DNA from 4 places in the Blautia sp. 1001283B150304_161114_C9 genome. Region 2 is predicted to be linked to each of the others. Evidence: predicted binding sites of a transcription regulator. Region 2 holds the regulator's gene; each other region holds the start of a gene.
What was found. The regulator Rex, encoded in region 2, represses fermentation and respiration genes when NADH is low (regulators of the CRP and FNR family bind a similar motif). The targets are predictions, from matches to a motif close to ATTGTTAANTANTTAACAAT.
Positions count from the first base shown of each region.

Region 1: a site for Rex is predicted at 2,048-2,067, ahead of fucO (lactaldehyde reductase). Genes of this name have one in related genera too.
Region 3: a site for Rex is predicted at 5,947-5,966, ahead of adhE (bifunctional acetaldehyde-CoA/alcohol dehydrogenase). Genes of this name have one in related genera too.
Region 4: a site for Rex is predicted at 4,180-4,199, ahead of I4V44_RS12790 (complex I 24 kDa subunit family protein). Genes of this name have one in related genera too.

Region 1 is NZ_JADPGO010000018.1:36,239-44,033, reverse strand. Features, by position in the region: gene I4V44_RS10605 (DUF2284 domain-containing protein) at 1-395, opposite strand, end outside; gene I4V44_RS10600 (nucleotidyltransferase domain-containing protein) at 583-918, shown strand; gene I4V44_RS10595 (HEPN domain-containing protein) at 911-1,315, shown strand; gene I4V44_RS10590 (TetR/AcrR family transcriptional regulator) at 1,359-1,937, shown strand; gene fucO (lactaldehyde reductase) at 2,127-3,272, shown strand; gene I4V44_RS10580 (GTP pyrophosphokinase) at 3,623-4,258, shown strand; gene I4V44_RS10575 (GGDEF domain-containing protein) at 4,446-6,119, shown strand; gene I4V44_RS10570 (EAL domain-containing protein) at 6,109-7,795, shown strand, end outside.
Region 2 is NZ_JADPGO010000042.1:10,402-18,196, forward strand. Features, by position in the region: gene alr (alanine racemase) at 1-959, opposite strand, end outside; gene I4V44_RS15615 (bifunctional ADP-dependent NAD(P)H-hydrate dehydratase/NAD(P)H-hydrate epimerase) at 1,037-2,536, opposite strand; gene I4V44_RS15620 (redox-sensing transcriptional repressor Rex) at 2,626-3,273, opposite strand; gene I4V44_RS15625 (ABC-F family ATP-binding cassette domain-containing protein) at 3,534-5,444, shown strand; gene I4V44_RS15630 (NADP-dependent isocitrate dehydrogenase) at 5,561-6,769, opposite strand; gene I4V44_RS18365 (DUF6783 domain-containing protein) at 6,842-6,919, opposite strand; gene I4V44_RS18370 (DUF6783 domain-containing protein) at 6,916-6,969, opposite strand; gene I4V44_RS18375 (DUF6783 domain-containing protein) at 6,946-7,029, shown strand; gene I4V44_RS15635 (S8 family peptidase) at 7,046-7,795, opposite strand, start outside.
Region 3 is NZ_JADPGO010000001.1:260,024-267,818, reverse strand. Features, by position in the region: gene I4V44_RS01165 (FUSC family protein) at 1-113, shown strand, start outside; gene cls (cardiolipin synthase) at 231-1,790, shown strand; gene I4V44_RS01155 (class II aldolase/adducin family protein) at 1,871-2,959, shown strand; gene adhE (bifunctional acetaldehyde-CoA/alcohol dehydrogenase) at 3,049-5,706, opposite strand; gene typA (translational GTPase TypA) at 6,211-7,795, opposite strand, start outside.
Region 4 is NZ_JADPGO010000025.1:46,401-54,195, reverse strand. Features, by position in the region: gene I4V44_RS12800 ([FeFe] hydrogenase, group A) at 1-1,583, opposite strand, end outside; gene I4V44_RS12795 (NADH-quinone oxidoreductase subunit NuoF) at 1,599-3,470, opposite strand; gene I4V44_RS12790 (complex I 24 kDa subunit family protein) at 3,467-3,946, opposite strand; gene I4V44_RS12785 (YoaK family protein) at 4,269-4,970, opposite strand; gene I4V44_RS12780 (Fe-S-containing hydro-lyase) at 5,288-5,854, opposite strand; gene I4V44_RS12775 (fumarate hydratase) at 5,856-6,698, opposite strand; gene I4V44_RS12770 (FAD-dependent oxidoreductase) at 6,869-7,795, opposite strand, start outside.

The DNA.
Region 1 (7,795 bases), on a different contig from region 2:
TGTGCATCTACACTGTAGGCGGACATACAGGAACAATTCTTATACGGTCCTGCGCTCATGATCAGGATATCTTCTTTTCCCGCTTCCTGCATCTGTCTGGCAAGCTGTTCTGTAAGAATATTCTGTGCATGCTTCGCCTGCTTGAAAAGTACCGGATCCATGATCGGATCCTTCAGAACAGTCTGGAGAACCAGTGCCTTTTCATATTTCAATGCTTTTGCCTGCATTTCTTCTACAGTACCGCAGGCAGGCGGACATGCAGGAACCAGGTTATAATTTCCACAGAGATTGTCCTCGCAGAACTGTCTGTATTCCGGCACAAATACCAGATCCTTTGTATCCATGATCGCCGCATCTGCGAAACCCATGGAAAGTGCTTCTTTTATTAAATCCATAAGAATGACTCCCTTCTTAAAGCGGATTATTTTGGCTTGAACATATCAAGGTGAATTATAACATTTTGAAATAAATAAAATCAAGTTTTGTCGAGAACTTCTGATGAGGGAAACTTGATGTAACAAAAAACTTATGTTAACATATAGATATGCAAATTGGGGGATATTAATAAGAGGAAGTGATTATATGCCGGAAAATATCAGAAACATCATATATAGATTTTCTCAGGAGTTAAGACGTATTTTGGGCGATAAATTGACAAAGATTATCGTATATGGATCATATGCGAGAGGAGATTTTCGAGAAAATTCTGATATAGATATTATGATTTTGGTGAAAATGTCTGATGAAGAAATTCGATTAGTGAAGAATGATATTTATGATCTTGCATTTGAGTTTGAAATAAATACAGGAATAGAGTTCTCTCCCATCATTAAAAATGAAGACCAGTATGAGTATTGGATTGATACGTTACCTTTTTACCGAAATGTGCGAGATGAGGGGGTAGTGATCGATGAATGACAAAAAAGAGGATTTATGTATATACCGTATTCGGAATGCGGTGGAGACATTGGGAGTGGCAGTATTATGCTTAGAAAGTCAACATTATAAAGATTCAATAAATCGTAGTTATTATGCTGCTTTTTATGCAATAAAAGCAGTATTAGCTTTAGAAGAGATTGATTTTAAGCGTCATAAGGATGCGGTTGCGTATTTTAATAAAACTTATATAGCAAAAGAGATTTTTCCAAGAGAAATGGGAAAGAGGTTGGGAAGACTAAAGCAGGAGAGAGAAAATAGTGATTATGATGATTTTTACGTTGCATCTTTAAAAGATGCATCAGATCAATATAAGTCAGCGAAGCTTATTATTGAAAAGATAGAAGAATATCTGTCAGAGAAAGGTATTCAATATTAACTTGTCGACACACTAGAGAAATGAATTAGCGAGAGGAAATCTTATGAAGCTGACGGCAGAAAACAGCAAGGGTGAAAAAATGAAATACCGTCTTGCGCGGTCGATGAAGGAATGTATGAAAACGATGTCTGTAGATAACATCACAGTAAAACAGATCACAGAGAATTGTGGTGTTACGAGGCAGACTTTCTATCGGAATTTTATGGACAAATTTGACCTTATCAACTGGTATTTCGATAAGCTTCTGGCGAAATCCTTTGAGCATATGGGAATGGGAAAAACTGTTTATGATGCTCTGGTAAAGAAGTTTACCTATATTCAGGAAGAGCATGTTTTCTTTGCAGCAGCATTTAAGTATGACAGTCAGAACAGTCTGCGCCAGCATGATTTTGAACTGATCCTGGACTTCTATGAGAATCTGATTCGTGAGAAAACAGGAAGGATTCCGGATGAGACCATACATTGCATTTTGGAAATGTACTGCCATAGTTCTATTTATATGACTGTAAAATGGGTACTGGGAGAGTTGGAATGTGCACCGGAGGGACTGGCGAAAATTTTAGTTGACGGGATGCCTGGAAAACTCTCGGAATTGTTTGAAAAGCTGGAAATATTGTCATAAATATAACAATATTAATGCATAATTTTGCACCCAGTTTTTCGGCATTATTGCACAAATATTGTGAGAAGGTTACATTTGAGCTAAAGTGTAACTTTCTTTTTTTATTTTATATTGTTAAGATAATAACAAAGATAAGTGATGCGGAAACTTACCTAATACTGAAGAATACCGAAAGGAATGGAAATCATTATGGCAAACAGAATTAACTTAAATCAGACATCTTATCACGGAGCAGGAGCGATCGAGGAAATCGCAAACGAAGCAAAAGCACATGGCTTTAAGAAAGCTTTCGTATGTTCTGACCCTGATCTTGTAAAATTCCATGTAACAAGCAAAGTTACAGACATTCTTGAGAAAAACGGACTTGCATATGAACTGTATTCAGACATCAAACCGAACCCGACAATCGAGAACGTACAGCATGGTGTTCAGGCATTTAAGAATTCAGGCGCAGATTATCTGATTGCAATCGGCGGCGGTTCTTCCATGGACACTTCCAAAGCAATCGGTATCATCATTGCAAACCCTGAATTTGAAGACGTAAGAAGTCTTGAAGGTACAGCTCCAACTAAGAAACCCTGTGTACCGATCATTGCAGTTCCGACAACAGCAGGTACAGCAGCAGAGGTAACTATCAATTACGTTATCACAGATGTAGAAAGAAAACGTAAATTTGTATGCGTTGACCCACATGACATGCCGATCATCGCAGTTATTGATCCTGAAATGATGTCCTCCATGCCAAAAGGATTGACAGCTTCTACAGGTATGGATGCCCTCACTCATGCAATCGAAGGATATACAACAAAAGCTGCGTGGGAAATGACAGATATGTTCCATTTAAAAGCAATCGAGCTGATCTCCAAATCTCTCCGCGGTGCTGTTGAAAACACAAAAGAAGGTCGTGAAGGAATGGCTCTTGGACAGTATATCGCTGGTATGGGATTCTCTAACGTAGGTCTTGGAATCGCTCATTCCATGGCTCATACACTTGGTGCTGTTTATGACACACCACACGGTGTTGCCTGCGCAATGATGCTTCCAATTGTTATGGAATACAATCAGGAATGCACAGGTGAGAAATATCGTGAGATTGCCAGAGCAATGGGCGTAAAAGGTGTAGATGAAATGTCTCAGGATGAATACAGAAAAGCAGCAATCGAAGCAGTTAAGAAACTTTCTGTTGATGTAGGAATCCCGACTAAACTGGAAGCAATCAAAGAAGAAGACCTTCAGTTCCTGGCAGAATCTGCACACGCAGACGCATGCGCACCAGGAAACCCGAAAGATGCAAGCGTAGAAGATTTGAAAGATCTGTTCCGTAAGATTATGTAATTAATAATGGTTATAAGATGAAATAAAAAAAGCACCGGCTGTAATGGAGTACTGTCACAGTCAGTGCTTTTTTATTTCCCATAAGTGTGCTGATGCTCTGAGTGTGGCGGGATTGTGCATGAGAAGCAGTGCCATATGTAAGTGTAAACGGACGAGAATTTTGTTTATAAAATGATTAGAATTGGGACACTGATTAAACACATTTCTTTTGTATGATGGAAACGTAATGGGGAAAAAATGGTTATTTTGCAGTACAAATGTGGAAAAAAGGTAAGTTCTGCAAAGAAGTACAGAATAAGAAATATGAAAGACAGAAGAATAACAGCAGAGGTTTTTACAGGAGAAATAATATGACAGATGAAGAATACTATGAATTTATACAACCATATGAAGATGCTAAACAGATGCTTCTCACACGTCTTGATGTGTTGAATCACAACCTGTACGGTGAAGCATCTGCAAGACCGATCCACAACATCCAATGCAGGATCAAGAAGAAACAGAGCATTGAAGAGAAATTACAGCGAAAGGGAAAAGAACCTACTGTGATGAATGCGAAGGATTATCTTCAGGATATTGCAGGTGTCAGAGTAATCTGCTATTTTGTAGATGATATCTATAATCTGACAGAACTTCTGAAGAGTCAGAGTGATTTGATCGTGATCAAAGAACGGGATTACATTGGAAACCCGAAGCCAAATGGATATAGAAGCTATCATGTGATCGTAGGAGTGCCGGTATACTGTCTGGATGGAATGGAATACTTCCCGGTGGAGATACAGTTTCGCACTATGTCCATGGATTTCTGGGCCAGTATGGAGCATAGGATTTCCTACAAAAAGGAACGCACAGATAAAGAACAGCTAAAAGAGGAATTAAGAGAATATGCGAATATGCTGGTAGAGATCGAGAGCCGTTTTGAGCAGTATAATGAGACGGATCATCAACAGGAAAAAAGAACAGCAGAAGTAAAACAGTCATTGTAAAAGGTGGCTGTTTTTGTGTCTTGTATTTTTTATAGTGGGATGTTAGTATAACATTGGTTTATAGTACTCTTATATTATTTTCTGACAGCACCTTCAGAAAATAATATAAAGGTAACTATTCAGCAGTTTATTATCCTGCTGAGGTACTGAACAGTTGTGATTCTGGAAATAAGAGAAGGAGAAGCGTGTGAAATATAATCAGAAGAAGAAAAAAGAAAACATAGAGATATTTCTGTTTATCATGGTGATGGCTGTTTTTGCTGCTGTTCTGGGAGTTATGTCACTGGGAGAAAAGATGCAGCCGGTGAACCAGATCAGGAAGATATCTTCTGGCTGGTACTATTATGACAACGGAAAAAGAACAGAAGTTACTCTTCCGGATACAATACAGGCAGAGAAAGGGGAAGAACTGATATTATATAATGACGGGATTACTGATCTGGATGCCGGTAAGGTAGTTACAACCAGAGGTGCACAGTATGATCTGAAAATCTGGCTGGGTGACCGTCCCATCTATGAATATCAGGATACAACCTTTGTAAGGAATACGCAGATGAAATCAAAACTGGAATGTGTAGGGGAAATCCCTACAGACATGCAGAATGAGCCGCTGAAGCTGGTTTATTCAAATCCACATCACGGAAAGTACGTTTTGACTTCTGTTTATATTGGAACCGGAAGTGCAGTCATTGCTTTACATTTACAGAATTCAGGAATAGTTATAGGTATTGCTTTGTGTTTTCTTGTTTTGAGCGTTATTTCTCTGTTGATTACAGTTTATCTGAAATACCGTCAGATGCCGGATGCCAGATTTCGCGATGTAGCATTGTTCCTTATGATATGTGCAGTCTGGCTGATTACAGATTCTTCGGCGATCCAGACCTATAGCAGTCATCCGGATATGCTTTGTACGATTTCTTTTTATATGTTTATGTTACATTCGGTACCGATGCTGCATTTTGCCCAGAAAATAGGTGGACTGAAAAAGGAACGCATTTTGGATGCAGGAATTGCTGTGTTTTATCTGAATGCATTTATTCAGGGACTTCTGGCCTATTTCGGGGTATTCACGTTTGCAGATATGCTGTTTGTAACACATGTTCTGCTGATAACGTGGGTACTGATCGTAGCGGTACTGCTCTGGAAAGAATATAGAAAGAAGCCGGATCGAAGTGTGCAGATCATATTGATCGCTTATATGATATTATTGTTCAGTGGACTTTTGTCACTGTCATTGTACTGGCTGTTTGAAATATCCTATTATGGAGCAATATTTGAGTTTGGAATACTGGTATTTCTGGTTATGATCATTGCAGATACTGTGATCAGTCTTGTTGGAAAGGTCCGTTACCGGACAGAAATGCAGGCATATGAACGACTGATGAAAGAGGACTGGATGACCGGAATGCAGAGCAGGGAACCTTTTGAAAATCTGCTGGCGGAAATTCCGAAAACCATGAATGAGCATAAGGATATCCTGCTGGTCTTTATGGATATTGATTATCTGCGCAGGATCAATAATGATTTTGGCAGAGCGGCAGGAGATGAGGTTATTGTGGCGGCTGCCAGATGCATTGAGAATGTTTTTGGAGCAATCGGAAAATGTTATCGCACAGGAGGAGATGAGTTTGCGGTAGTTGTGTTTGATCCGGAGGAAGACAGGAATGCATTGTCTGAGAAACTGGATAAAGAAATAAGGCGTTATAACAGAAACAGCAGATATCGTATGTCTATTTCAAGAGGTTTCAGTTCAATTCGGGATGACAGGGGAAAGCTGAAGACAACTGGTGAATGGAAGTATGAGGCAGATACGAATATGTATCAGAATAAAATGAAAGAGAGAAAGACACATGAATTATAATATAAACTTTCAGGTAGCGGCAGTTATTATTACAGCGTTACTCTTATATCATTTTCTGACGCAGAAGAAACTGCATAATGCAAATGTGAAAACATTTACATATATACTTGTCCTGAGCGGTTTATATATTTTGTCTGACCTGTTGGGTACGCTGACAATTATGAATTACACAGCGGAAGATGAAGGAACTGTCATGGGTATTCTGACAGGAATCTATTTGCTTGATATTCTGATTCCTTATATTTTGTATTCATGTATTCCTGATTCGCGTGAAAATGAGAAAAAGAGCGGTGCATTATCTGTGATCTGTGCCGGGATTACGGTGGCTATGATGATAGCTGTACTTGGAAACCTTGGAAGCGGGGGATTTTTCTGTTTTGACAGTAATGGCGTTTTTCAAAAAGGAACAGGGTACGTGTTTCTTTATCTCTATGCCCTGGTTTATATCGTTCTGATAATGCAGCGTATGATCAGAAGCAGAGAGGACTATACGCCGGAAAAGATGAGTATTGCAGGCGAATTTCTTGTGATCGAAGGCGTATGTATAGGAGTGGAACTGTACACAGGGTACATATTTCTGTCAGATTTTGGACTGGCACTTGGTCTCATATTTCTCTATCTTATGATGAACAATCCAGGTGATTATATAGACAGTACAACAGGAGCATTTGATAAAAGGTATTTTGATAACTGGATACAGGAGAAATTTACCAAAGGAATCGAGTTTCATGTGATTGCTGTAGAGCTGTTTATGCTGAAACAGATTAATAAGGTTTACGGAAGTAGTACAGGTGATCTGCTTCTGGTACAGATTGCAAGAGAACTGCAAAACATTACAGGTTCTGTACAGGTGTTCCGAACCACAGGAAACTGTTTTCTGATCATTACAGATTCATTGACAGAATATGAGAAAAAAAGACAGGAGATTGAGAACTATTTCAAAGAACCTTTTGAAACTGACGGGGAAAAAATCACTTTTCCGGCAATCATCTGCGGGATTATCAACGGTGAAAAGATGGAGAAGGAAGATGTACTGCTGGCATATATCGAGTATCTGATATCTTTGGTAAAACGTGCAGATGAAACGGTAGTGATCCAGTCAGATGACAGGATTCTGGAGGGCTTCCGTTATGAAAAAGAGGTGGAGCATTTCCTGAAAACAGCAGTGGATAAAGACCTGTTTGAAGTGTACTATCAGCCGGTATTCTGGACAAAGGAAGATCGTTATATTACTCTCGAAGCTTTGAGCAGGCTGAAGCATCCCTGTATGGGAATGATCCCGCCGGATGTGTTTATCAGTATTGCAGAAAGGCAGGGGCTCATCGCACAGATCGGACTGCTTCAGTTCAGAAGGGTGTGCCGTTTTATTAAAGAGAATGAATATATGATGAAACAGATTAAGAATGTAAAGTTCAATCTGTCACCTTCCGAACTGTTAAAACCGGGACACAGTCAGCTTCTGATCGATATAGTGAAGGAGTATGAGCTTTCACCGAAATATTTTCAGTTTGAGATTACTGAGACAGTGGCAACTGAATACAGTGAAAGTTTCTGCAAAGCTGTGGAGGATTTTACGAATGCGGGAATCGGATTATGTCTGGATGATTTTGGTTCAGGGTATGCAAATCTGAATGCAGTATTGAGACTTCCGTTTGATGTGGTGAAAATGGACAGAT
Region 2 (7,795 bases):
ATAAACTGGTCCATACAGACTCTGCCAAGGATCGGAGCCTTTTGTCCATGTATCAGAACCCAGCCTTTATTGGAAAGCTGCCTGGAATAGCCGTCTGCATAGCCCACCGGAACAGTTGCCACACGAAGCTTCCTGTCAGCCACATAAGTACCGCCGTAGCTGATCGCTGCTCCGGCAGGAACGTCCTTCACATAAGTCACATGACTCTTAAGTTCCATAACCGGCTCAAGCTTTACAATATCTCTCTCCACCTCAGAAGAAGGATAAATTCCATAAATTGTGATTCCGGCGCGGACAATATTCAGATTTGCTTCCGGCATACGTATGATGCCCGCACTGTTAGAACAGTGATGCAGAGGAATTTCCACTCCTGCCTCTTCTACGCGCCTTGAAAAATCCAGATACCGCTCCAATTGTACCATAGCCGGACTTCTGTCATACTCATCTGCTCTTGCAAAATGAGTAAACATACCCTCAATCTCAAGATTTGGAAGTTCTGAAATTTTTTTAATTTCCTCTACATTTTCCTGTGCATCCGCAAAACCGATCCTGGTCATTCCTGTGTCCAGAGCAATATGAATATGTACAGTTTTTTTCTGCAGAACCGCTTCGTCTGAAAGTTTCCTTGCCTCCTCATATTCGCACACTGCAGGACGGATCTCATAACGGACAAGTTCCGGAAAATATTCATCAAAAACAATTCCAAGGATCAGGATTGGTTTTGTAATCCCGGCTTCTCGCAGATGAATCGCTTCTTCCGCAGTTGCAGCCGCAAATCCCCAGATATAATCATAATCCTCAATGAGATGTGCAACCGGCACCGCGCCATGTCCATAAGCGTCAGCCTTTATAACTGCGATCATCTTTGTCTCTTCTGCAATATTTTTTCTCATTTCCCGGAAATTATGTTCTACTGCATCCAGTGAAATGACTGCTTTTACTCTGCTATCTTTCTTCATAATAATTTTCCTCTGTTATTTTTTCATGTTAATATCTGCAAATTGTTTCACAGATTTACTGCCTCAAAATGAATATTCTATCTTAGTATTTCCGGCAGAAAACAGATGATATCTCCTGCGGTCATCCCTCGCTGCCCTACTGTTTCAGCAGCCAGATCACCTGCCAGCCCATGCACATATACACCAAGTGCAGCCAGCATAACAGGAGAAAATTTCTTTTCTGCTGCCAGATACATACACTGTATACCGGCAAGCACACCGCTTAACACATCTCCACTTCCCGCTGTAGCCATTCCTGCATTACCCGAAATGTTCAAATACATATCTCCAAAAGCATCTGCCACCACAGTACAGGCATCCTTCAGAACGCAAACCGCTCCAGACTCCTTTGCATAATCAGCTGCGGTCTGTGCCAGACAATCCTGGATCTTACCGATTTCTTTTCCGCACAGACGACTCATCTCACCAATATGAGGTGTCAGGATCACATGTTCCCCGATAAAACACTTCCAGTTGTCATGGACTGACAGAAGATTCAGGCCATCTGCATCCAGAATTACTGTTTTTTTACACTCAGCTGCCTTCGCCAGGAACCACTGAGCTCTTTCCCTGCTCTGCGCTCCGGTTCCAAGACCCGGTCCTATCACAAGCACATCACACCAGTCAAGCATTGCCTGGTTTTTTTTCTCATCAAAATCACAGGTGATCATGGCTTCCGGCAACAGTGTCTGCAACGGAATCCTGTTGGCCTCCACGGTCTGAATTCTCACCATTCCCGCAGAGCTTTTCAGAGCAGCTGCTGCACTCAGATATGCAGCTCCGCACATTCCTTCGCTGCCAGCTATAAGAAGAACCTTGCCGAAGGTTCCTTTATTTCCATAGGGAACTCTCTCCGGAAGCATTTTCAAATCTTCACGTTCCAGATGATGCATACAGATTTTCTTTCCGGGTATGGAATAGATTCCGATATCCGTAACAACGATCTCACCGCCATACATGCGTCCGGGATAAAAACACAGCCCTCTTTTGCGAAAAGCAAAGGTAACCGTAAGATCTGCCCGGAATGCAATCCCCTTCTCAAATCCGGTATCTGAGTCAATCCCGGATGGAATATCCACAGCTACTTTATACGCAGATGCCCGGTTCATTGTACTGATAAGCTCTGCATATTTTCCCTCTACAGGTCTGCTCAGTCCAACCCCAAAGATGGCATCTACTATAGTAGTATATTCATCCGGATCCAGGTTATGCACCCGGGGCACCTGATAATATTCTGCTGTTTTAAGCTGTCCGGCAGTTTCAGCAGTCATTTTCTCTTCCTTACCCGCAATATAATACCAGGTTCTGACTCCTCTCAACTGAAGCAGTCTGGCAATTGCCAATCCGTCTCCGCCATTGTTGCCGGTTCCGCAGACCACAAGGATTTTCTCTTTTTCTTTATTCTTTAATCTCTGTACAATCTCCTCAACCGTCTTTAATGCCGCCCTCTCCATAAGTACCGGAGAAGATATCCCGGCTTTCTGAATCGTATTATGATCCAGTTCTTTCATCTCAACAGCAGTTACAATCTCTCTCATCTGTTCACCTCCTGTTTACAATAACACATTTACATACAAGAGAAAAGCTGTGATCAGATGACCACAGCCTTGTGTTTCACAGTTATCCCTTACATCCCTTCATGTTCCTTTCTGTACTCACTCAGGTTATAGGACAAAGTCATAAGACTCTCTGAAAGATGTACGTTCTCTACCATTACATCCTCCGGGGCATCCAGATCAATATGTGCAAAATTCCAGATTGCCTTAATTCCATTATCAATTAAAATCTTTGCCATCTCTTTGGCTTTATTTTTAGGAAGAGTCAGGATCGCGATCTCAACCTCATTCTCCTTCAGAAACAAAGGAAGATCGCTCAACATCTGAATCTCAATTCCACGAACTGCAATCCCCTCAAGTACAGGATTGACGTCAAAAATACCAACCAGCTTAAATCCGCGCTTTTCAAAATCCACATAATTGGCCAATGCCTGTCCCAGATTACCGGCACCCAGAATAATCATCGGATGTACAGTATCCAGCCCAAGGATCTTACCGATTTCTGTATACAAATAGCGTACATTATAGCCGTAACCCTGCTGACCAAAACCACCGAAATTATTTAAGTCCTGACGAATCTGGGAAGCCGTCACATGCATCTTCTTGCTAAGATCATTTGAAGATATACGCTCTACATTCTCCTCCATCAATTCACCGAGGTAGCGGTAGTACCGCGGCAGACGCTTGATTACCGCTTTCGAAATTTCCTTAGCTTCCACAAATTTTCCCTCCTTAGCTTATCTATGTCAATTATACCCAGATGTTATTTTATTGTCAAATTAAATTTGTACTTTTTGACCAAATATTTCTGTATTTTTTTATCAATTTCATTCTGAAAAATTCCCCGGAATATCATATTTTCTTCCATGCATCCATCCGGTGCTTTCTTTTCCCTGGACAAAATCTCTTAAAATGCTTTCAAAAACAGGCATTTTCGATTATAATAGTACGCGGACAAATTACAAACGGAGGAATTCCTATGATTTTATCATGTCAGAATATCTGTAAATCCTTTGGCGAAAAAATCATTCTCAAGGATGCCAGTTTCCATATAGAAGACCGCGAAAAGGCAGCTCTCATCGGCAATAACGGTGCAGGCAAGACGACTCTGCTGCGAATCATTATGCATGAGCTCTCCCCGGATTCAGGAAACGTGGTACTTGCCAAAGATAAAAATATCGGCTACCTTGCCCAGTATCAGGACATTCATGGCCATCATACCATTTACGAAGAACTGATTTCCACCAAACAGCACATTATTGATATGGAGAATCGTCTGCGCTCTCTGGAACAGGAAATGAAAACCACCACCGGAGATGCTCTGGACAGCCTGATGAATACTTACACAAGACTGAGTCACCAGTTTGAACTGGAAAATGGTTACGCTTACAAAAGTGAGATCATGGGTGTATTAAAAGGTCTTGGTTTCACAGAAGAAGATTTCGAACGCCAGATAGAAACTCTTTCAGGCGGCCAGAAAACCCGCGTAGCTCTGGGTAAACTGCTTCTTGCCAGCCCTGACATTCTTCTTCTGGATGAGCCTACCAACCATCTGGATATGGAGAGTATTTCCTGGCTGGAAACCTATCTTCTGAATTACCCGGGTGCTGTATTTATCGTATCCCACGACCGTTACTTTCTTGACAAAGTCGTAACAAAAGTTGTGGAAATCGAAGCAGGAAATATGCGTATGTACAGTGGCAACTATTCTGCCTATGCCCTGAAAAAAGCCCAGCTGCGTGACGCCCAGTACAAAGCCTACCTGAACCAGCAGCGGGATATCAAACATCAGGAAGCAGTCATTGCCAAGCTGAAATCCTTTAACCGCGAGAAATCTATCAAACGTGCAGAAAGCCGCGAGAAAATGCTGGATAAAGTCCAGCGCATTGATAAACCACAGGAGATTCAGAATCAGATGCGCATTTCCCTGGAACCAAGATTTGTCAGCGGAAATGATGTCCTTACTGTGGAAAGTCTTTCCAAATCTTTTCCCGGACAGACACTTTTCAGTGACATCTCCTTTGAGATCAAACGTGGAGAACGTGTAGCCCTGATTGGCAATAACGGCACAGGCAAAACCACCATGTTAAAGATCATCAATGGGCTGATCGATGCAGACAGCGGCAGATTTACTCTTGGTTCCAAGGTACAGATTGGCTACTATGACCAGGAACACCATGTTCTTCATATGGAGAAAACTATTTTTGAGGAAATCTCAGATGCTTATCCCACACTTACGGAAACAGAAATTCGAAATATGCTGGCAGCATTCCTTTTCACAGGGGATGACGTATTCAAACTGATCTCCGCTCTGTCCGGCGGAGAAAGAGGTCGTGTTTCCCTCGCCAAGCTGATGCTGTCCGAAGCAAACTTTCTGATCCTCGATGAGCCCACCAACCATCTGGATATCGCTTCAAAAGAGATTCTTGAAGAGGCATTGAACAGTTACACAGGAACAGTATTCTATGTTTCCCACGACCGTTACTTCATCAACCAGACAGCTACCCGGATCCTGGATCTGACCAATCAGGCAATTGTAAATTATATCGGAGATTACGACTATTATCTGGAGAAAAAAGAAGAGCTGACGGAAAAATATGCTCCGGCTGCCGCTCAGGCTGTGACAGAAGCAAAGCAGGCTTCTGATAACAAGCTTTCCTGGCAGCAGCAGAAAGAAGAACAGGCCCGTCAGCGAAAACGCGAGAATGAACTAAAAAAAGTAGAAGCCCGCATCGAAGAACTTGAGACCAGAGATAAAGAGATCGACGAGACCATGATTCTCCCGGATATCTGCACAAATGTGGCAGAATGTGCGAAACTTAGCAAAGAGAAAGCCGCCATTACCGAAGAATTAGAAGGATTATATGAAAAATGGGAAGAACTTGCATAATGCAGGTTCTTCCCATTTTCGCAGTTTATAACTTTTTACAGGTTTCTCCGCTGCAGTGTGATCCTGCCCGGAGAACTTTATAATGTTATAGAAACATTACCGGATAATTTCTGACATTATAAAATTTCATCCAGTCTCTCTCTGATGGCAAAGATGAAATCTTTGCTGTTCAGTATTGTCACATCCTCAAGAGAAGTGATCAGCGCAAGGTCTTTTGTCATCTTACCGCTTTCAATCGTCTCCAGAGTCGCCTTCTCCAGTTTATCAGCAAATTCCATCAATTCTTTATTGTCGTCCAGCTCACCTCTTTTTCTCAGAGCTCCGGTCCATGCAAAAATAGTTGCTACAGAGTTAGTAGATGTCTCCTCACCTTTCAGATAGCGATAATAATGTCTCTGTACAGTTCCATGAGCAGCTTCATATTCGTAATATCCCTGTGGAGATACCAGTACAGATGTCATCATAGCCAGAGAACCAAATGCTGAAGAAACCATATCGCTCATAACATCTCCATCATAGTTCTTGCAGGCCCAGATAAATCCGCCTTCAGCCTTCATGACACGAGCTACGATATCATCGATCAGGCTGTAGAAATATTCAATGCCTGCTGCCTCAAATTTCTCCTTAAACTCATCCTCATAAATAGTTGCAAAGATTTCCTTAAAACGTCCGTCATAAATCTTGGAGATCGTATCCTTGCCGCCAAGCCACAGGTTCTGTTTTGTATCCAGTGCATAATTAAAACAGCATCTTGCAAAACTTGTGATAGAATCATCCAGATTGTGCATACCCTGAAGCACACCCGGTCCCTCATAATGATGGATTAGCTCTTTTCTCTGCTGTCCGTCTGCGCCTTCAAATACCAGATAAGCATCTCCGGGGCCGTCAATATACATCTCTGTGTTCTTATACACATCACCATAGGCATGACGTGCGATGGTGATCGGTTTCTTCCAGTTCTTAACACATGGTTCAATACCCTTCACTACGATTGGGGCACGAAAAACAGTTCCGTCAAGAATTGCACGAATCGTTCCGTTAGGACTCTTGTACATTTTCTTTAAGGTATACTCTTCCATTCTTGCCTTATTAGGAGTGATAGTTGCACATTTCACTGCTACGCCGTACTTCTTTGTAGCCTCTGCCGCATCAACAGTTACCTGATCATCCGTTTCATTTCTGTATTCCAGACCAAGGTCATAATACTCAGTGTTCAAATCAATATACGGAAGAAGAAGTTCATCTTTGATAATTTTCCAGAGAATTCTGGTCATCTCATCTCCATCCATCTCCACAAGTGGTGTCTGCATCTGAATTTTTTTCATGTTAATCCTCCTCTTTGGCTCTTATCCAGTTAATTATCATGATAGCCGAAAACAGACCGTTCGTCAATGCTTTTATACACTAGAGCGTATCTGAAAAATCATTCCCGCAATCTGTACGCCCCACTTTGCGGATATTTCACCCGCATTCAGTTGCCGTAGCCCGCTACGGCGCCCTCATCCGGGCAAAATATCCCACAAATTGTGACGCACATCTTGCAGAAAGCCTTTTTCAGACACGCTCTAAAGCAATAATTTTGTGAAATAAAAGATTACTGATCACAGTTCCATAAAACGTTCCAGATCCAGTTCTCCCCATCCCTGCTGATTCTTTGGCAATCCCATATCCCTGGCACTTTCTTTCAATTTCATCTTAATCTGAACATTAGTCAGCTCCGGATTCTTCTCAAGCATCAATGCCGCTGCCCCTGCAACCAGAGGTGTAGACATAGAAGTACCACTCTTCACTCCATATCCGTTATCTGCTCCCGGTGCACAGGCAAGAACATGATTCCCGGGTGCAACCAGATCCGGTTTACAAACACACTCAAAGGTAGGTCCCCTGCCGGATATGGCAGTCCGTCCTGTAAGCAGATCGCTGGAGCCTACTGTGATAATCTTCCGGCTGCTTCCCGGTGCTGTCACACTTCCTGCCTTCGGTCCCTGATTTCCTGCCGCAGCCACTACCACCAGACCTGCATCCCAAAGTTGTTCCACACCCGCAATCAGAACTCTGTGATCTTCTGCTCTCCTGCAGGTTGTTCCCACCGAGATATTCACTACACGTATCCCATAATATCTCTTATTCTCCAGAATCCAGCGAAAAGCCTGCAAAACATCTTCTTTCCTGCCATTTCCCGTTCTGTCGAGCACCTTCAGAACTATCAGGCTACACCCGGGGGCAATTCCTCTGATCCGTCCTTCCGAAGCCCTTCCGTCACCGCCAATGATCCCACATACATGGGTTCCATGAGAATTATCATCATAAGGTCTGATACGATGTCCGATGAAATCTTGAAACGCAAGTAT
Region 3 (7,795 bases), on a different contig from region 2:
TTCGTATAGGTGCCAATGTTCTGGGAGCAGCTTATACGGTAATCTGCAATAAAGTAACAGATAAAGTAGCAGAGTATATAGGCACAAATAAATGTGCAGAAAATCTTTCCTGACTGAAACTGCGGAGCGGTTATAAGCAAGTAAAAAAGAGGATGATTTTATCCGTCTGATATGTGTTCTGGGAATAGAGTGAATATTAACGTACAATGATAGAGGGAGAGAGAAAGAATATGAAACAGGATACCCTGGAAGGCAGGGCGAAAACGAAAAATGGTGTAAAACGATTATGCTTTTCCGCAGTATGTATTTTACTGGAAGCAGCTTTTATCATTGCGATGATCACAAAGCTGAATCAATATGCGGAGATTATCAATCTGATGACAAGGCTTCTTGCAGGTGTACTGGTTCTTAAGCTGTATGCGTCAGACCAGACTTCATCTATGAAAATGCCCTGGGTTATTTTGATCCTTGTATTCCCTATCCTGGGAGTGGGATTGTACTTACTGATTGGTCTCAATGGCGGTACCCGTAAAATGCGGGAGCGTTATGACCAGATCGACAGGGAACTTCTGCCGTTGCTTCCCAATGACAGTGAGTGCAGGGAAACGCTTGGCAGGAAAATCCCGAAGGCAGGCAATATTTCTGATTATATACAGAAAAATGCCTCCTATCCGGTCTATCAGAATACAGATGTTATTTATTATGATGAGGCAGTCAAAGGGCTGGAGGCTCAGCTGGCAGATCTGGCAAAGGCAGAGAAATTCATTTTTATGGAATATCATGCCATTGAGGATGCACAGGCCTGGCATAAAATCCAGAGAGTTCTGGAAGACCGCATAAAGGCAGGCGTAGAAGTCAGAGTATTTTATGACGACATGGGTTCCATTGGGTTTATCAATACAGACTTCATTAAGAAAATGGAAAATGTGGGAATCCATTGCAGAGTGTTCAACCCTTTTACTCCGGGTCTGAATGTGTTCCTGAATAACCGGGATCACCGCAAGATCACAGTAATCGATGGAAAAGTGGGATTTACCGGCGGTTACAACCTTGCCAACGAATATTTTAATTTCACACATCCTTATGGACAGTGGAAGGATACAGGTATCCGTCTGGAGGGGGAGGCAGTCCGTTCCCTAACAGTAACATTCCTGGAGATGTGGAATGCTGTCAGTGATAAGGATAAAAATGACAGTGATTTTACCGGATTTCTGGTTCAGACAGATTATCAGGCAAAGCAGACAGGCTTTATCCAGCCTTATGCGGACAGTCCTATGGACCATGAACAGGTAGGCGAAGAGGTGTATATCAGTATGGTGAACAAAGCAGAAAAATATTGCTGGTTTATGACTCCGTACCTGATCATCACAGATGAAATGAGCCATGCTCTGTGTCTGGCTGCCAAGCGCGGGGTAGACGTGAGAATCATCACACCTGGTATTCCGGATAAAAAGATGATCTACAATATCACACGATCCTTTTACCATGGACTGGTGAAGCATGGAGTGCGTATCTATGAATGGACACCTGGTTTCTGTCATGCAAAGATAAGTGTGGCAGATGACTGTATGGCAACCTGCGGAACCATAAATCTGGATTACAGAAGTCTGTATCATCATTTTGAAAACGGCTGCTTTATGGCAGACTGCCAGGCAGTTCTGGACATCCGAAATGATCTTGCAGCAACAATGGATGAATGCCGTGAAGTCACAGAACAGTACAGTACCGGACGCAGCGCATATCTGCGATTGGGACAGCTGTTTATGAGGTTATTTGCGGGATTATTATAACACTTGGAAAAAAGCAGAATATCGTGTACAATGGAATGGGAAAGAGCAAAACTATTATAAATATGGGAGGAATTTTAACTATGGATCTTTCAACCTTAGTAAAAATGTCAAATACTTATGGAAGCAACCCTGCTTATGTTCTTGCAGGCGGTGGCAATACTTCAGTAAAAGATGACACCACATTGTATGTAAAAGGCTCCGGTACACAGCTTGCCACAATTAAGGAAGAGGAATTTGTGGAAATGAGCAGAGCACGTTTGAATGAAATCATGAAAACAGATTATCCTGAAGATGATGTCAAACGTGAATCACTGTATCTTGCAGATGTTATGGCAGCAGTAACAGATGCTGATAAAACCAAACGTCCAAGTGTGGAAGCGCTGCTTCATAATTTATTTGCCTATACATATGTACTGCATGTTCATCCTACACTTGTCAACGGACTTACCTGCGGAAAAGGGGCAAAGGAACTCAGTGAACAGCTTCTTGGAAAAGATGTACTCTGGATTGATATCTGCAAACCCGGATATACACTTGCGCGTATCTGCTATGAGAAAATGAATGCTTATAAAGAAGAATCCGGAAAAGATGTTCAGGTTCTTCTGCTTCAGAATCATGGAATTTTCGTTGCAGCAAATACTGTAGAGGAAATTGGAGTATTATTTGACGGCGTGATCAGTAAATTAGAGAAACAGGTAAAGAGAACTGCTGATGTCAGTGATGCGGTTACACCTGAAAAAGAGCAGGCAGCAGAGAAGCTTTCCCAGTTACTGGGACATGCGGTAGAAGTTGTACCTGTAGCGGAAGCTGATAACTTCGTAAAAGATAAGGCAGCGGCTGCACCGCTTCTGAAACCATTTACACCGGATCACATTGTATATTGTGGACCATATCCGTTATTTGTAGAAAATATTGATCAGGCAAAAGATGCGCTGGACGCATTTATGAAAGAGAATGACAAAGAGCCAAGACTGATCCTGGTACAGGGAGTTGGCGCCTTTATTATGGAAGATGATAAGGGAAAAGCTGCAAAAGCACAGCTTCTTGTAAAAGATGCCATCAAGCTTGCAGTATATGCAGAAAGCTTTGGCGGTCCGCTTCATATGACGGATGATATTACATACTTTATCACACATTGGGAAGCAGAAGCATATCGCAGTAAGAAATAATATAATAAGGGGCTGTCTTTTTTTGACAGCCCCATTTTGTTGGTTTAAACACTATATTTTTAAAGGAAAAGGTTTATTTTCAGCAAATCTTATTTCTCTTCTTTTTTCTCTTTGGCTTTCCCGGATTCAGGAATATTTCCCTCACCATAGTAAGCTTTCAGATAGATTTCTTTCAGCTCAGACATTAATGGATATCTCGGGTTGGCACCGGTACACTGGTCGTTGAATGCCTGTTCTGTCATTTCGTCCAGAGTTTCAAGGAAGTACTTCTCGTCTACGCCGTATTCTTTGATCGTATGTTTGATCTCAATAGTATCCATCAGTTCCTGCAGTTTCTGGAGAAGCTTTTCAAATACTTCGCTGTCGTTCTTGCCTGTCAGACCTACAGAACGGCCAATCTCAGCGTAACGTGCAAGTGTGTGCGGATACTGATACTGTGGGAAGGTACCCATCTTAGCCGGAACTTCGGCTGCATTATAGCGCAGAACATGAAGCAGAACCAGAGCATTTGCAATACCATGTGGAAGGTGATGGAAAGCTCCCAGCTTATGAGCAAGAGAGTGGTTTACGCCAAGGAAAGCATTTGCGAAAGCCATACCAGCCATGCAGGAAGCATTTGCCATATGCTGTCTTGCTTCTACATCAGAACCATCTTTGTATGCACGTGGCAGATAGTTAAATACCAGTTTGATCGCATTTAATGCAAGACCATCTGTATAATCAGATGCCATCATGGAAGCATAGGATTCAAGTGCATGAGTCATAACGTCGATACCGGAAGCACAGGTCAGTCCCTTAGGTGCGCTCATCATATTATCTGTATCAACAATAGCCATATCAGGCATTAATTCATAATCTGCCAGAGGCCATTTGATACCTGTAGTTTTATCAGTAATGATAGCAAACGGTGTTACCTCGGAACCTGTACCGGAAGATGTCGGAACAGCTACAAAGTAAGCTTTCTTACCCATATGCGGGAATGTGAAGATTCTCTTACGGATATCCATAAAGTCCATAGCCATATCATCAAAGTTGGCGTCCGGATTTTCATAGAGAACCCACATGATCTTGCCGGCATCCATTGCGGAACCACCGCCCATTGCGATAATGCAGTCAGGCTCGAACATTCTCATTGCAGCAGCACCGGCTCTTGCAGAAGCGAGAGATGGATCTGGCTCTACATCGTAGAAGCAGGTATGTACGATTCCCATCTGATCTAATTTATCTTCGATCTTTTTAGTATATCCATTCTTATAAAGGAAAGAGTCTGTTACGATAAAGCAGCGTTTCTTGTGCATAACAGTGCCAAGTTCATCCAGAGCAACCGGCAGGCAGCCTTTTTTGAAATAAACTTTTTCCGGTGTTCTAATCCAGAGCATATTTTCTCTCCTTTCAGCAACGGTCTTGATGTTAATGAGATGTTTCACACCTACGTTCTCAGATACGGAGTTGCCACCCCAGGAACCGCAGCCCAGAGTCAGGGACGGAACAAGTTTGAAGTTGTAAAGGTCGCCGATGCCGCCCTGAGAAGATGGAGTATTGATGAGGATACGGCAGGTCTTCATGGCTGCTGCATGTTTTTCCATCTTTTCCTTCTCTCTTGTGTCAATGTAGAGAGCGGAGGTATGTCCATAACCGCCGTCAGCGACAAGCTGTTCAGCTTTGGCAATCGCTTCGTCAAAGGTCTTGGCCTTGTACATGGCAAGTACAGGTGAAAGCTTCTCATGTGCGAATTCTTCGCTGATGTCTACAGATTCAACTTCACCGATCAGGATCTTTGTCTCAGGAGGGACTGCAACACCGGCCATCTCAGCGATAGTGGCAGCTTTCTGACCTACGATCTTTGCATTCAATGCGCCATTGATAAGGATAGTTTTTCTTACTTTCTCTAATTCATCCGGTTTCAGGAAGTAACATCCTCTGTAAAGGAATTCTTCTTTTACTTTCTTATAAATGCTCTCAAGAACAGTTACAGACTGTTCGGAAGCACAGATCATACCATTGTCAAAGGTCTTGGAATGGATGATGGAGTTAACTGCCAGACGGATATCTGCACTGTCATCAATGATAACAGGAGTATTTCCGGGACCTACACCTAAAGCAGGCTTTCCGGAAGAATAGGCAGCTTTAACCATTCCGGGACCACCTGTAGCAAGGATGATGTCTGCTTCACGCATAACCTGATTTGTCAGATCAAGACTTGGAACATCAATCCATCCGATGATTCCCTCAGGTGCACCGGCTTCTACAGCTGCTTCCAGAACAACCTTTGCTGCATTAATGGTACATTTCTTTGCACGGGGATGCGGACTGATGATGATCGCATTACGTGTTTTCAGCGCGATCAGAGTTTTGAAGATTGCAGTAGACGTCGGGTTAGTTGTAGGAATAACTGCAGCGATCAGACCGATCGGTTCAGCTATTTTCTTAATACCGTAAGCAGTGTCTTCTTCAATCACACCGCAGGTTCTGGTATTCTTATATGCGTTGTATACATACTCGGCTGCGTAATGGTTCTTGATAACCTTATCTTCTACAATACCCATTCCTGTTTCTTCAACAGCATTTTTAGCAAGCGGGATACGTGCTTTGTCAGCAGCAGTAGCGGCAGCTTTAAAAATCTTATCTACCTGCTCCTGGGTAAATGTTGCGAAAATCTTCTGTGCCTCTTTCATGGCTGAAATCTTTGCAGTAAGGGCTTCAGGGGTGTCGATGATGGTTGGGATAGTGTTCTCTTTTTTTGCCATTTGGGAATCCTCCTGTTTGTGTTTTCGTTAAAAGTATTTACCGTGACCTGTTATGTTTTTATTATACAAATAAACTGATTATTCGGTCAACGGTAACATTAATATGAGTGTAACGAAATATTATGGTGAAAATTGTGCATAATCACGTAAATAATGTGAATAAAATATCAATTGTCAGAATATATGAGAAAAATTTAACAATATATGTTCTGTTGGCAACTGAGAGAAAGTTAAAAAAATAACGTTAATAAATTAACAACCTCGATGATGCTATTATATGACTTTGTTAATTATTTGTCAATTACATAGCATATAAAAAAGTTAACAAATACTAACTAGGAATTTCGTGAAAATATAACAATATAATTTGTAGAAGGATTTATGTTTTTCCATATGTTTGCAGGAGATTAAGAGTTACTGTGAACGGAGTGAACAGTAATGATTAAGAAAAATTAAGCCCCGCAAAATCTGCGGGGCTTAATTTTTCTTAAATTTCTATTTGTTTCAGGCTTTTCTGAAAGCGGCTCTCTTACGTTCTCTGGAATCCAGCAGTCTCTTACGGATACGGAGAGACTCCGGTGTAACCTCAAGGAGTTCATCCTGGTCGATGAAATCGATGGCCTGTTCCAGGCTGAGAACTCTTGGCGGAGTTAATTTCAGTGCATCATCAGCGGAAGAAGAACGTGTGTTAGTCAGATGTTTTGTCTTGCAGACATTCAGTTCGATATCTTCAGCTTTACCGTTCTGTCCGATGACCATACCGCTGTAAACCTTTGCACCAGGTCCGATAAACAGAGTACCACGCTCCTGGGCTGCGAACAGACCATAAGTAACAGCTTCACCAGCCTCGAAAGCGATCAGAGATCCCTGTTTTCTGTACTGGAAATCTCCCTTGTAAGGAGCATATCCGTCAAACATAGTATTGATGATGCCGGTACCCTTGGTGGAAGTAAGGAACTCACCGCGGAATCCGATCAGTCCACGGGAAGGAATGTGGAATTCCAGACGGACAGTACCGTCACTGGCAGTACTCATACCCTGCAGCTCACCTTTACGTTCACTCAGCTTCTGGATTACAGTACCGGAAAATTCTTCCGGAACATCTACATAAGCGATTTCCATAGGTTCAAGTTTCTTTCCGCGCTCGTCTGTTTTGTACAGAACCTCCGGTTTACTTACTGCGAATTCATAACCTTCACGTCTCATGTTCTCGATCAGGACAGACAGATGAAGTTCTCCACGTCCGGAAACCTTAAAGGCTTCTGTTGTTTCAGTATCTTCTACACGAAGGCTGACATCTGTATTCAGCTCACGGTAGAGACGGTCACGAAGATGACGGGATGTGATGTATTTACCTTCCTGTCCTGCCAGCGGACTGTCATTTACGATGAAGTTCATGGCAATGGTAGGCTCGGAAATCTTCTGGAAAGGAATTGCCTCCGGGTTTTCTCCGCCGCAGAGAGTATCACCGATATGGATGTCTGCGATACCGGAAATAGCAACGATGGAACCAATAGTAGCTTCCTTTACTTCAACCTTATTCAGACCGTCAAACTCATAGAGCTTGCTGATTTTAACTTTCTTACGTTTGTCCAGATCATGATGGTTTAACAGAGTCAGCTCCTGATTAACGGCAATCTTACCATTCTCAACTTTACCTACACCGATACGTCCCACATATTCGTTGTAGTCAATGGTGCTGATCAGAACCTGAGTATCTGCATCAGGATCTCCCTCCGGAGCAGGGATATATTTCAGAATAGCGTCAAACAGAGGAGCCATATCCTTAGGAGTATCGTTTAAGTCAATCACAGCATGTCCTGCTTTTGCAGAAGCATACAGGAACGGGCAGTCAAGCTGCTCGTCAGAAGCACCAAGATCCATAAGAAGTTCCAGAACTTCATCTACAACTTCGTCAGGACGAGCTTCCGGACGGTCAATCTTGTTGATACATACGATTACATGGAGATCAAGTTCAAGGGCTTTCTTAAGAACGAATTTAGTCTGAGGCATAGCACCTTCGAAAGCATCAACGAGAAGGATAACACCGTCTACCATTTTAAGTACACGTTCTACTTCGCCGCCGAAA
Region 4 (7,795 bases), on a different contig from region 2:
TTATCTGCATTATACAGGCCCTTAGCTCTCAGAGCTTTGGTTCTGTCGCCGGATCTTGTCGGCTGTCCGCCACCCATGATACATCCGCGGCGGCATGCCATGATCTCGATCAGATGATATTCTTTCTCACCATTCTTAACCTGTTCCATAACGGTTCTTGCATTTGCAAGGCCGCTGGCAACACAGATATTAAGGTTCATTCCTTCATAAGGAACTGTAAATTCCTTGATTCCCTCATCTCCACGAACACCGCATTCTGCGATCTCATGCATGGTTTCTTTGCTGTGATCCGGAGTCAGGCGGCGGAGAACTGCTTCTGTAACACCTCCTGTAACACCGAAGATAACACCACCACCGGAGCCGAAGCCAAACGGCATATCACAGGCTTCCGGATCAAGAGTTGCAAAGTCAAGACCAAAGTTATCGATCATGCGGAGCAGCTCTGTAGTTGTAATAACGATATCTGTATCCTGTTCACCGTCTGTGAAGCTGTTCGGACGAACTGCTTCTGCCTTCTTGGCTGTACATGGCATAATAGAAATCATAACTGTTTTCTTGCCGCCGGCATGTTCCGGATCGCGGAAGTACTCTTTGATTACTGCTGAGAGCATTCCCTGTGGAGAACGGCAGGTAGAAAGATTAGGAATATACTCCTTGTACTGGTCTGTGATAAACTTCACCCATGCAGGACAGCAGGAAGTAAGAAGCGGAAGTTTCTCACCCTTCTTAATTCTGTCAAGGAACTCGGCACTCTCTTCCATAATAGTAAGGTCAGCACTGAATGAAGTATCATAAACTTCATCGAATCCCATTCTGTGGAGAGCATTGACAATCTTACCCATAACACTCTTGCCTTTGGTCAGTCCATAATGATCACCTACTGCGACACGTACTGCAGGAGCAATCTGAGCAACTACACGTATATTCGGATCAGCAAGTGCTTCCCATGCCTCGTCCATATGTGTCTTGATCGCAATCGCACCTGTTGGGCAATATACACGACACTGACCGCAGTTTACACATTCTGTCTCTGCGATTTTTTTGTTAAATGCAGGCATTACCATGGCCTCAGTTCCCCGGAATGCAAATCCTAAAGCTCCGATTCCCTGAAGTTCTTCGCAGGCACGTACGCAGTTACCACACAGAATACATTTGTTTGGATCACGAACCAGAGAAGGAGAACTTGTATCCAACTCATGATATTCCCTGGTATTTTTGAAACGGATTGTCTGTACGCCCAGCCTGTGTGCCAGTTCCTGAAGGACACACTCACCACTCTTAACACAGGTTGTACAGTCACGACAATGTGCTGCAAGCAATAATTCTACAATTAGTTTTCTGTATTTCTTGACTCTTCCGGAATTGGTATAGATCACCATTCCATCTCTTGGCTGTTCAGAACATGAGGCAAATGTTTTTCCCCTCTCGTCTTCAACTGTACATAAACGACAGGCACCAAAAGTGGATACCTCTGAGTGGTAGCACAGTGTCGGAATATTGATCCCTGCCTTGCGGATGACAGACAGGACATTTTTTTCATCGGTAAATTCTACCTTTCTACCGTCAATTATCATATGGCCCATAGTGTATCCTCCCTTCTATGCTTCCACATATACTGCATCAAAGTTACAGTTGTCCTTACATGCACCGCATTTGATACAGATGTCGTTATCAATGTGATATGGATGTTTGATCTTACCTGAGATCGCACCTGCCGGACAGTTCTTTGCACATTTACCGCAGCCGATACAGAACTCAGGGTTGATGTGGAACTGACGAAGAGCAGTACATACTTTTGCACGGCATTTCTTATCGCGGATATGTTCCTCATATTCATTGCGGAAGCGTTTGAGAGTACTGATAACAGGAAGAGGTGCACTCTTGCCAAGTCCGCACAGAGCCATGTTCTGAACCATATTTGCAAGCTCTTCCAGCTCATCCAGATCGGACATCTCACCCTTGCCATCTACAATCCTCTCCAGGATCTCCAGCATACGTTTGGTACCCTCACGGCACGGTACACATTTACCGCAGCTCTCACGCTGGGTGAAGTTCATAAAGAATCTGGCAACCTCAACCATACAGGTATTCTCGTCCATAACTACCAGACCACCAGATCCCATAATCGCATCTAATTTTTTGACAGAATCAAAATCAAGAGGTGCATCCAGCTGGTCAAGGATCAGACATCCGCCGGACGGACCGCCGATCTGGACACCCTTAAATGCGGCGCCACTCTTTAAACCACCACCGATATCATAGATAATGTGGCGGAGTGTGGTTCCCATAGGAACCTCTATCAGACCGGTATTCTCGATAGAACCGGTCAGTGAGAAGGTTTTAGTTCCGGGGCTTCCCTCTGTACCGATGGTGCGGAACCAGTCTGCTCCCTGAAGAATGATCTTCGGTACATTGGCATAAGTTTCTACGTTATTAAGAACTGTAGGTTTACCCCACAGACCTTTCTCTACTGTACGGGGCGGTTTTACACGAGGCATACCTCTGTTACCCTCGATAGATGCGGTAAGTGCCGAACCTTCTCCACATACGAAAGCTCCGGCACCTCTGTTGATATGTAAATGGAAGTTTACACCGGAATTTAAAATATTATCACCTAACAGGCCATATTTTTCTGCCTGTTCAATCGCCATCCTAAGTCTCTTTACAGAAAGAGGATACTCTGCACGAACATAAATATATCCATTCTCCGCACCGACTGCGTAGGCTGCAATAGTCATACCTTCGATCATCTTATATGGATCACCTTCCATGACGGAACCATCCATAAATGCACCGGGATCACCCTCATCACCATTACATACAACATAGCGGGTTTTCTCTGCCTGGCGTGCAACCTGAGACCATTTCTTGCCTGCCGGGAATCCTGCACCGCCACGACCGCGAAGCCCGGATTTAGTTACTTCATCAATAACTTCCTGCGGGGACATGCTTCCCATCACTTTTGCAAGTGCCTGATAGCCTCCCACAGCAATATACTCTTCGATAGATTCCGCATCGATTTTTCCGCAGTTTTCAAGAACGATACGTGTTTGTTGATTTAAGAAAGGAATATCATCAGGATGTGGACAGACTGTATTATTATCACGATAAAACAGTCTCTCTACAGGTTTTCCTTCCAATATAGTTCTCTCCACAATTTCCTTACAGTCTTCCGGCTGTACGTGAACATACTGATAATCATATGGTTCAATTCTCATCAGAGGTCCAAGTTCACATAAGCCCTGGCACCCTGTCTTGATCACGCCTACATGAGGCACATCCTTCTGCATTTCAACTGTTACTCCATCAATTCTCTCACAGAGTACTGACATCTCTTCATAAATCTTCTGCGCTCCGGATGCGATACATCCGGTACCTGAACAGACAAGAACGCGGCAGGTATAAGATTTAATCTGCTCATTTACTTCAGCCTGCTTATTTAACAGGTCTTCTTTACTCTTAATACTCATACGCACTCTCCTCTCAGTTTATTCAAAAGTTCTACAGCTTTCTCAGGAGTCATCTTCGGATGTACTTCATCATTGACAGTCAGTGTGGGGGCAAGTCCACATGCACCCAGACAGGATACTGTTTCTACGGTAAAAAGCATGTCATCTGTAGTGTGTTTCTTGTTGCTCAGTCCAAGTTCCTTCATCAAAGCCTCTTTTACAGGCATGGATTTTCTCACATGACAGGCTGTTCCGTCACACACTTTAATGACATATTTCCCTTTCGGCTCAAAAGAAAAATTCTCATAGAATGTGGCTACACTGTAGGCCTTGGCTTCTTTTACTCCGATTTCTTTCGCTACATAAGTCAGCAATTCTCCCGGCAGGTAACGATATTCCGCCTGAATATCCTGCATGATCGGAATCAGCGATGCTGCTGTACGTCCGTAGTGCTCGATGATCTCATCCGCTTTTCTGTAATAAGACTGGTCTAACATTCGGTTCCCTCCTTAAATAGTAATTTTGATACATTGGTTTTAATATAGTACCGATATATCGATTCCCACGCAGCTTTAGTTATTTTCAACATATGTGCTGTTGATATTATACATTATATAGTTGTTTTGCACAATATCATTTTTGAAATTTTCTGAAATTAATTTATAACAATTTGTTATAGATGTATAGTATTCATAAATGTATATAAATGAAAAGCAATTTCTTTAACAGGGTTGTTAATTTAATAGCAATATCAAAACAAAAAAGATCATTGAAAAGAATATTATCTTCTTCTCAATGACCTTTCTGGAAATGGCTGCATTATTTAATTTCATGTTCCTCATGGAAATGCTTATATTTTTCTATAAACATCAACAGAAAGCTGATCATAAGGAATCCACAGGAAACCCAGATCATTCTGATTCCATAGCGTATGGACAGATTTCCACCAATGCCGGCACCCAAGGCAAACATAAGGATGATTCCAAAATAATACATCGCCTGTTTTAGCTGTTTTGATTTTTTTTCACGAAAATAAACTGACAACGCAGCTGTACCACTGCGCAAATTACCGATACACATAGTACTTGCATAGGAATATCCGTTTACCTTGCGGAAGGACTGTACCTGCATTGCACAGGCGAAAGATGCCATGGCATTTGCCAGCATATTGTATTCGGTTGGCAGGAAACCTACTGTAAATAAGATCAGGATTTCTGCCAGCAGAACACCCTGCCGCCAGTGGAGCTTCTGCGCATATTTATAATTTGCCTGTATTTTCTCTGCAACCCACACCCCTAATGCAAAGGATATGATAGGAAAGAAATATCCCAGTCCTGCAGTCACTTCCCCTGCCATAAAATGTTGGCTCATAAGAACGACGTTTCCTGTCTGTGCATTACAGAATACTTCGTTTCTTGCATTATATGTATAAGCGTCCTGAAAACCTCCTGACAGTGCCAGGAATGCACTGTTTAAAAAGGCTTCCGACATTTGTATTTCGTGTTGATTATGATCTTTCATGATTTTCCCCGTTCAAGTTTATTTGCGATTATCTCCTGTACGGATAACTGCCTTTATTCTTTTACCGTCTTTCTCAAACATTCGAAATCCGTTGATTTACTGCGTAAATCGCTGCTTTCTCATGTTTGGCGGGTCCCTGACCCTGATTATCATGTTATACGTTTATAGGTCAAATGTAAAAGATATAATTCATATTATTGTATATATGATTTTTATATATTGGATACAATATATATATAATTTTGGCTATATAAAGCAACTTCCATATACTGTATGTCTACAGCATATGGAAGTTATTTTTTTATGTATCTGCAGAATTACTTATCTCCGTGTTCTTTGAGATATTCTGCTTTTCCCATCTCGTACAGATTATTACCTTCTGAGTCAATGATGACTACAAGAGGCATATCCTCTACATACAATTTACGAAGTGCTTCTGCTCCCAGATCTTCATAGGCGATCAGTTCGGCCTTTTTGATGCATTTTGCAAGAAGCGCACCTGCACCGCCGATAGCTCCGAAGTATACACCATCATATTTCTTCATGGCGTCTACTACTTCCGGAAGGCGGGCACCTTTTCCGATCATTCCTCTTGCTCCCACAGACATCATTGTGGGTGCATAGGCATCCATACGTCCGCTGGTTGTAGGGCCCGCGGAGCCAATGACTGCGCCTGGTTTTGCAGGAGTTGGTCCTACATAGTAGATGGTTGCATCTGTAGGATCAAATGGAATTTTCTCACCTTTTGCAAGGGCCTCACACATTCTCTTGTGTCCTGCATCACGTGATGTATAAATAGTACCTGTTAATAATACCTGATCACCTGCATGGAGAGTTCTTGCCAGCTCTCTAGTAAGTGGAAGTGTAATTTTCTTTCTTTCCATCTCAGATCACCTCCGATTTATGGCGGGTTACATGGCAGTTGATATTAACTGCACATGGCATACCTGCAATATGAGTCGGCATTGTTTCGATATTCAGGCCGATGGCTGTTGTCTTTCCGCCAAATCCCTGAGGTCCGATTCCAAGCTTGTTTACTTTTTCCAGCATTTCTTTCTCAAGATCAGCATAGAACGGATCCGGGTTCTGAGTATCCAGAGGTCTCATCAGTGCTTTCTTTGCAAGAAGTGCACATTTGTCAAAGGTTCCTCCGATACCAACTCCGACTACCATTGGCGGACATGGGTTGGGACCTGCGGTCTCTACTACTTCAAGGATAAAATCCTTGATTCCCTGTAATCCTGCAGATGGTTTGAACATACGGATCTGGCTCATGTTCTCACTTCCGAAGCCTTTGGGGCCTACTGTGATCTTTACCTGATCTCCGGGAACGATTTCTGTGTAGATCATAGCCGGTGTATTGTCGCCTGTGTTTCCACGGCGAACCGGATCCTTTACTACAGATTTTCTTAAATATCCCTTGTCATATCCCCGACGTACACCTTCATTGATGGCATCGTTCAGATCTCCCCCAACAAAATGTACATCCTGTCCGATTTCAAGGAATACACATGCCATTCCTGTATCCTGGCAGATCGGCACATTCTCATTATCTGCAATATCAAAATTCTCAATAATGTTGTCAAGGACACCCTTGGCAATCTCTCCATCTTCACATGCGCGGCATGTTTTGATGGCGCATTTTACATCTTCCGGAAGATGTTCATTTGCTTCGATACAGAGTTTTTCGATGACATCTGTAAGTCTGCTTACTTCTACTTCACGCATTCTGGTAAGCTCCCTTCTCTATTTTTGGATATGCCATTAAGCAATGACATATTCCCTTTTTCATTATATCAAAGGTTTCCGGTAACGGCAATTTCCCGGCACCGATACCGGAACATTTTTATCGTATACTGGTTACAGTAACTTTTATATTCTGATTGTCTGACCTTTTATCAGCGCTGCTCGTGACGGGCATATTTTGGAAGCAGTAATGGAGATACTTTGTCAGTATGTAAATCTGCTTTGTCCAGTTCATCTGCATATTTGTAGATATGATCGAGGTTCATTTCACCAAGCTCTACATTCTTGCATTTTGCAGCTGCCTTTTTACCTGCATTTCTTCCGAATACGATAACATCCAGAAGAGAGTTACCCATCAGTCGGTTTCTTCCGTGGATTCCACCTGCGGCTTCTCCTGCAACTAACAGGTTTGGAATTTCTTTTGTGAATCCGTCTCCGTTAATCTCAAGACCACCGTTCTGGTAATGAAGTGTCGGATAAATAACGATAGGAACTTTTCTCATATCAATGCCGTAGTTCATGTACATACGGAACATAGCCGGGATTCTCTTTTCGATGGTTCCTTCGCCACCGAGGATCTCGATCATCGGAGTGTCAAGCCATACACCTTTCAGTCCTCCCGGAACTTCTACGCCGCGGCCTTCTTCACATTCACGGATAACACCGGAAGCATTTACGTCACGGGTTTCAAGCGGATGAATATAAGCTTCTCCGTTTGCATTTACAAGCTGTGCACCAACAGAACGAACTTTCTCAGTTACCAGAGCACCCATGATCTGTGATGGATAGATTGCTCCTGTTGGATGGTACTGGATAGAATCCTGATAAAGAAGGGAAGCACCTGCTCTGTATCCAAGTACAAGTCCGTCTGCAGTTGCGCCATAATGGTTAGATGTCGGGAATCCCTGATAATGCATTCTTCCTGCACCACCTGTTGCGATTACAACAGTTTTGGCTCTTGCAACAGAATAATCTCCTGTTTCCATGTTAAGAAGAACTGCACCTGCAACCTGTCCTTTTTCATCTTTCAGAAGTTCAACAGCTGAAGTAAATTCAACTACCGGAATCTTAAGATTCAG